Linked DNA regions of Actinopolymorpha singaporensis. The protein of the gene in region 1 interacts with the protein of each later gene in a pairwise test. Links are inferred from orthologs where the notes say so. Each region holds a gene or a part of one and is shown in the gene's direction. Other genes may lie near its edges.

The links. Proteins that work in one complex are often made in the same cells at the same time.
Region 2: the proteins of BLU27_RS13695 (region 1) and rlmB interact in binary tests that used the Escherichia coli proteins (3 or more experiments, as listed by UniProt). The link is inferred for Actinopolymorpha singaporensis from one-to-one orthologs.

What each region holds. Positions count from the first base shown.
Region 1 is NZ_LT629732.1:2,997,544-3,000,975, forward strand. The notes cover bases 1-2,984. They hold BLU27_RS13695 (NAD(P)H-hydrate dehydratase), read left to right. Parts: upstream 1-770; coding sequence 771-2,198; downstream 2,199-2,984. Other genes in these bases: BLU27_RS13685 (MDR family MFS transporter), read left to right, coding at 1-356; BLU27_RS13690 (holo-ACP synthase), read left to right, coding at 408-761; BLU27_RS13700 (P1 family peptidase), read right to left, coding at 2,251-2,984. Outside these bases: more of BLU27_RS13700, read right to left, coding at 2,985-3,357. UniProt on the Escherichia coli protein: Bifunctional enzyme that catalyzes the epimerization of the S- and R-forms of NAD(P)HX and the dehydration of the S-form of NAD(P)HX at the expense of ADP, which is converted to AMP.
Region 2 is NZ_LT629732.1:506,623-510,045, reverse strand. What follows is about bases 398-3,254. They hold rlmB (23S rRNA (guanosine(2251)-2'-O)-methyltransferase RlmB), read left to right. Parts: upstream 398-1,256; coding sequence 1,257-2,252; downstream 2,253-3,254. Other genes in these bases: BLU27_RS02285 (sialidase family protein), read left to right, coding at 2,249-3,254; cysS (cysteine--tRNA ligase), read left to right, coding at 398-1,192. In the rest of the region: more of cysS, read left to right, coding at 1-397; more of BLU27_RS02285, read left to right, coding at 3,255-3,310; BLU27_RS02280 (acyl-CoA dehydrogenase family protein), read left to right, coding at 3,385-3,423. UniProt on the Escherichia coli protein: Specifically methylates the ribose of guanosine 2251 in 23S rRNA.

The sequences.
Region 1 (3,432 bases):
GGGCGCTGTGCCGGCTCGCGCGGGCGGGCCCGGCGCGGGCCGCCGACCTGGCGGCGGTGGCGCGGGTGCCACCCGAACGTGCCGGGCCGCACGTCGACACGCTGCTGGCGGCGGGGTACGTCAGCCGCGACGGCGGGCGCCTCGAGGTCACTCCGTCCGGGCTGGCGGCGGTCGACCAGCTGGTGGCCACCCGCCGGGCAGCGCTGGGACGGCGGCTCGAAGGATGGCGACCGGAGGAGCATCCCGAGCTGTCCGCGTTGTTGCAGCACCTGGCGTCCACGTCGCTGGGCGAGGAGGCCGACCGCGAGGCGTTCGCCCCCGGCCGCTCGCCGATCCGCCGTGACCGGCACCCGTGAGGCTGGGCCCGCCTTACGCATACGACGGGAACGATGCGCAAGGATGGAGGGATGATCGTCGGGCTGGGAATCGACGTGGTCGACGTCGAGCGATTCGAGGCGACGCTGGACCGTACACCCGGACTACGCACTCGGCTGTTCACCGACGACGAGCGGACCCGGCCGATCGCGGGCCTGGCCGCCCGGTTCGCGGCGAAGGAGGCGCTGGCCAAGGCGCTCGGTGCCCCCGTCGGCATGCGCTGGCACGACGCCGAGGTGATCACCGACGGAGACGGCCGGCCCTGGCTGGAGGTCCGGGGCACGGTCGCCCGGCAGACCGAGAAGCTGGGCGTGACCTCCATGCACCTGTCCATGTCGCACGACGCCGGGATCGCGTCGGCGGTCGTCGTACTCGAGAGGGGTTGACGGCAGCCGATGCGGACCGCGCACTCCGTCGTCCAGATCCGGGCCGCCGAGGCCGCGCTGATGGCGACCGTTCCCGACGGCACGTTGATGGACCGTGCCGCCACCGGGCTGGCCACCGCCTGTGTGGACTTCCTGGGCGGCGCCTACGGCGCCGACGTCGTGATCGTGGCGGGATCGGGCGCGAACGGCGGCGACGCGCTGTACGCCGGAGCCCGGCTTGCCCGGCGCGGCGCCCGGGTGGCCGCGATCCTGCTGGACCCCGGCAAGGCGCACGCCGGTGGCCTGGCCGCGCTGCGCTCGGCGGGTGGTCACGTCGTGCCCGAGGACGAACGCGAGGACGCCGTGGCCCGTGCCGACCTGGTGCTCGACGGCATCGTCGGCATCGGGGGCAAGCCCGGCCTGCGACCGGAGGCCGCCGCCGTCATGGAGCTGGTCGAGCGGTACGACGTGCCCGTGGTCGCGGTCGACGTACCGTCCGGCATCGACGTGGACACCGGCGAGACGCCCGAGCCGCACGTCCGCGCCGCGGTGACGGTGACGTTCGGCACCCACAAGGTGGGCCTGCTCGTCGATCCGGGTGCCTCCGCCGCCGGAGTGGTGCACCTGGTCGACATCGGGCTCGGCCCGTACCTCCCGGATCCGGTGGTGGAGTCGCTGCAGGCCTCCGATGTCGCCGCCCTGCTGCCGGCGCCGGACCGGACCTCGCACAAGTACACCCGCGGCGTACTCGGCGTGGTGGCCGGCTCCGACCAGTACACCGGCGCGGCGGTGCTCGCGGTCAGCGGCGCCCTGGGCGGGCCGCTCGGCATGGTCCGCTACGTCGGGCCGGACGAGCCCGCCCGGCTCGTTCGCGCGCGCTGGCCCGAGGTGGTCGCGGGCGAGGGCCGGGTGCAGGCCTGGGTGGTCGGGTCCGGTCTCGGCGACGCGCCCGAACGCGCCGAGGACGTCGCCCGCGCGCTGGCCGACGACGTACCCGTGCTCGTCGACGCCGACGGGCTGCGCCACGTGCTCGCGCGGTGCGAGGGCGAGGTGCTGCTCACTCCCCACGAGGGCGAGCTGGCCCGGATGCTGGAGGTGGAGCGTTCGAACGTCACCGCCCGCCGGCTGCACTACGCGTGCGAGGCCGCCGACCGCTGGAACGCCACCGTGCTGCTCAAGGGCGCGACGACGGTGGTGGCGTCGCCGAACGGCCGCGTCCGGGTCAACTCGGTGGGTACGCCCTGGGTGGCGACCGCCGGGTCCGGCGACGTGCTGTCCGGCATCTGCGGTGCACTGCTGGCCGGCGGGCTTTCGCCGCTGGACGCGGGCAGCGTGGGCTGCTTCCTGCACGAGACGGCCGGCGTCCTCGCCTCGCGCGGCGGGCCGATCGTCGCCGAGGACATCGCCGCCGCACTGCCGGACGCCTACCGCTACGTCCGGGCAGCCGAGGGAACCTAGGGTCTGCTCGGCTGCCGGACGGCGTTCGGCAGGCGCCTTGGCTCGACCCGCCTCAGCGCCCGGGCGGGCGCGCGGACGGATAGCGGTCGAGGTAGCCCGGCAGGTCCACGGCCGGCGTCCGTACGTGCGTCGCGGCGAGGACCGCGTCCACCATCGCCAGCGTCACCGCGTCGGCGGCGGCGGCCTGCACCGCGGCCACGCCACCGATCTCGGCGGCGCCGGGCCAGGACACCGGTGCGGCCGCGACCGCGTCGGTCGTTCCCGTGGCCAGGGCGAAGATCGAGTCCCCGTCGACCAGGGTGTGCACCGGCCGGACCGACCGGGCCAGTCCGTCGTGTGCCGCCGCGGCCATCCGCTGCGTCTGCGGGTGGGTGAGCCGGGCGTTCGTGGCCACGACGGCGAGGGTGGTGTTCAGGACGTCCGGCTGCTCGCCCGAACCCCCTGCCACGGTCGTCGGGCCGGCCTGCACCCGGGCGTGCTCCGTGGGCGACGGAACTCCCGGCCGCAACGCCTCGTCGGTGACGTACTGCGCGGCCAGCAGCGCACCCGTGTCGTCCAGGCACGGCGAACCGTAGGCGTTGGCCACCACCAGCGCACCGACCACGATGCCGCCGGGGAGCCGGACACTTGCCGTACCCACGCCGCCCTTGAGCCGGGGGAGGCTGAACGACGCGCCTGCACCCGCTCCGACGCAGCCGGTGCGGACCGCGCCGTCGGCGGCCTCGGCGGCCGCGGCGTAGCCGAGGTCGGCGTCCGGGCGGTTGTGGAGGTCGCCGCCCTTGCCGAGGTCGAAGACGATCGCGGCCGGCACCACCGGCACCACGGCCTCCGGGCCGATGGCGACGCCGCGCCCCTGCTCCTCGCACCAGCGCTGCACGCCGGTGGCGGCGGCCAGCCCGAACGAACTCCCGCCGGCCAGCGTCACAGCGTCCACGGTGTCGACCAGCGTCCCGGGCGCCAGCGCGTCGGTCTCGTGCGTACCGGGCCCACCGCCGCGTACGTCGACCGCACCGATGGTCCCGTTGGGCGGGATCACCGCCGTGACGCCGGTCAGCCAGCCGCCACCCACGCGCTCGACCTGGCCCACCAGTACGCCCGGCACGTCGGTCAGGGCGCCGTACGGATTGACCGGCCCGCCCGCGTTCTGCTCTTCGTCCACAAGCGTGGAGCTTAGAGGGGTTGGTCCCGGGTGGATCCAACCGTTCCGAACGGCGCGTCCGGCCCCCGGTAGGCG
Region 2 (3,423 bases), 2.5 Mb from region 1 along the record:
GTCCCAGGCGGAACAGGTGCCCTGGTGGGAGCTGGCCTACCGCAACGAGCGGGCGTTCTCCGCGGCGTACGACCTGCTCGGCTGCCTCCCGGCGACGCTCGAGCCGCGCGCGACCGGGCACATCCCCGAGATCGTCGCGCTGATCGGCCGGCTGATCGAGGCCGGCCACGCCTACGCCAGCGGCGGCGACGTGCTGTTCGACGTACGGTCGTTCGCCGACTACGGCGCCCTGTCCGGTCAGCGGGTCGATGAGGTCCAGTCGGCCGGCGACACCGAGAACGCCGAGGCCAAGCGCGACCCGCGCGACTTCGCGTTGTGGAAGCGGGCCAAGCCAGGTGAGCCGAGCTGGGACACGCCGTGGGGTCCGGGCCGGCCGGGCTGGCACATCGAGTGCTCCGCGATGTCGACGAAGTATCTCGGCCGGGAGTTCGACGTCCACGGCGGCGGTATCGACCTGGTGTTCCCGCACCACGAGAACGAACGCGCCCAGTCGCTGGCGGCCGGCGACCCGTTCGCGCGCTACTGGCTGCACAACGCCTGGGTCACGATGTCCGGGGAGAAGATGAGCAAGTCGCTCGGCAACTCCCTGCTGGTTCAGGAGGTCGTCCGCCGCGACGTCCGCCCGGTCGAGCTGCGTTACTACCTCGCCTCGCCGCACTACCGCTCGATGATCGAGTACTCCGAGGAGGCGCTGCACGAGGCGGCCGCGGCGTACCAACGACTGGAGGGCTTCGTCGAGCGAGCGGTGGAGTTCGTCGGGGAGGGCGGGGACGCCGACGGGGAAGGCTGGACGTCGACCCTGCCGGAGGCGTTCGTCCAGGCGATGGACGACGACCTGGGCGTCCCCCAGGCGCTCGCGGTGGTGCACGCGGCCGTCAGGGACGGCAACACCGCCCTGGCCGCCGACGACAAGGCGACCGTCCGGGCGCGACTGCTCGAGGTGAGGTCGATGCTTTCGGTGCTCGGCCTGGATCCGATGGACCCGCGCTGGCGGCGTACGGCCGGACAGGACGACGCCCTCCGCGCGGTGGCAGACACGCTGGTGCGAGCATTGCTGGTCCAGCGCGAGGAAGCGCGGGCCCGGCGGGACTGGGCGGCGGCCGACGCGGTGCGGGACCAACTCAGGGACGCCGGCGTGGAGGTCACCGACACTCCGCACGGTGCCCGGTGGGACGTCGCCGGCCGGAGCTGACCGAGGCCGGCCGAGGGCGCGACCCGGCTGATCGACGTACGACATCGAGTGGGTGGAGGCTGGCGTGGCCGGCAACAGCAAGCGTCGGGGTGCGATCCGGCAGCGGTCCTCGGGCAACCCGACGGCGGGCTCGGGCGGGCGGGTCCGCCGCGGCCTGGAGGGCAAGGGGCCGACGCCACGGGCGGAGGACCGGCCCTACCACAAGGCTCACAGGCGGGTGCAGGCCCAGAAGCGGGCGGCCGCCTCGGCGGATGCCCGGCGCGGCGGGTCCGGCCGGGCAGGCGCGGGCGGCCGCGCCGGTGACCGGCCGGAGTGGATCGTCGGCCGCAACCCCGTCGTGGAGACCCTGCGATCCGGCGTACCGGTGAAGACGGTCCAGATGGCGGAGCGGATCGACCGCGACGACCGGGTACGCGAGATCCTTCGGCTGGCCGCCGAGAACGGCGTCCCGCTGCTGGAGGTCACCCGGCTGGAGCTGGACCGGCTCACCAGTGGGGCCGTCCACCAGGGCGTGGCGGTGCAGGTGCCGCCCTACGAGTACGCCGACCCCGACCAGCTGCTCCAGGACGCCATCGACAGCGGTGAGCCGCCGCTGCTCGTGGCGCTCGACGGCGTCACCGACCCGCGCAACCTGGGCGCGGTGGTCCGCTCGGCGGCGGCGTTCGGCGCGCACGGAGTGGTGGTCCCCGAGCGCCGGTCCGCCGCGATGACCGCGGCCGCGTGGAAGACCTCGGCCGGAGCGGCGGTGCGGGTGCCGGTGGCCCGGGCGGTCAACCTCAACCGCACGCTGAAGGCGTACCAGAAGGCCGGGCTGCGCATCGTGGGGCTGGCCGCGGAGGGCGAGGGCGACCTCGCCGAGGTGGCCGACCTCGACGGCCCGGTGGTGCTGGTCGCGGGCTCGGAGGGCAAGGGGCTGTCCCGGCTGGTCCGCGAGACCGCCGACGACCTGGCGCGGATCCCGATGCACTCGGGTACGGAGTCGCTGAACGCCGGGGTCGCCGCCGGCATCGCGTTGTACGAGGTGGCCCAGCAGCGAGCCAGGTCCGCGGCTGCCGAGTGAGCGCGGCGTCCGCGTCCCCGGCGGAGTCCGGGTCCCCCGCGTCCCCGGCGCGGGTGGAGCTGGAGTTCGTGGTCCGCGACGACCCGCGGTTCGCGGCCTGTCATGCGTCGACGGTGCTGCCCCTCCCGGGCGGACCGCTGGCGGCGTGGTTCGGCGGGAGCCGCGAGGGTGCCGGCGACGTGGCGATCTGGCTGTCCCGGCGTACGCCCGACGGCTGGTCCCGCCCGGCGCGGGTGGCCGACGAGGACGGCCTGCCGCACTGGAACCCCGTGCTGTTCGTGCCTCCCGGCAGTGACGCGGCCGGTGAGGTCTGGCTGTTCTACAAGGTGGGCCGGCAGATTCCCTCGTGGCGCACCCGGGTGATCGTGTCCGGTGACGGCGGCCGCACCTGGTCGGCGCCCCGCGAGCTCGTGCCCGGCGACGAGGGCGGGCGCGGCCCGGTGAAGAACAAACCGATCGTGCTCGCCGACGGAGGCTGGCTCGCGCCGGCGTCCGTCGAACGCCCGGACACCTGGGACGCGTTCGCCGACCTGTCGTACGACCGGGGGCGTACCTGGCAGCGCAGCGACTTCGTACCGGTGGACCACGCGACGTTCCCCGGCAAGGGGATCATCCAGCCCACAGTCTGGGAGTCCGCGCCCGGCCAGGTGCACATGCTGGTGCGCAGCAGCTGCGGGTGGGTGTGCCGCAGCGACTCCGCCGACGGCGGCCGGACCTGGAGCACGGCGGTGCCGACGTCCCTGCCGAACAACAACAGCGGGATCGACCTCGCCCCGCTCCCCGACGGCCGGCTGGTCTGCGTCCACAACCCGGTCGGCAGGTCGTGGGGCGTGCGGACGCCGCTCACCGCGGCGATCTCCGCCGACAACGGCCACAGCTGGCGGCACTGGGCGACGCTGGACGACGAGCCGGCCCGAGACGGGGATGCGGACCGCAACGTCGAGGACCGGGAGTTCTCCTACCCGGCCGCGGTGACCGACGGTGAGGGAGTCACCGTGACCTACACGTGGCGGCGCCGCGGGATCAGGTCCGCCCGTCTCACTCCGCAAGACGCGTGACAGAGTACGCGTGAGGCCGCGTCGGTAAGAGTCCGGCCGTACGGACGCCTTCCCAACGTCGAGGAGGACCCGCCATGCCGGTCGAACGCCTGCTTCCCACGCCAGAGGCGCAC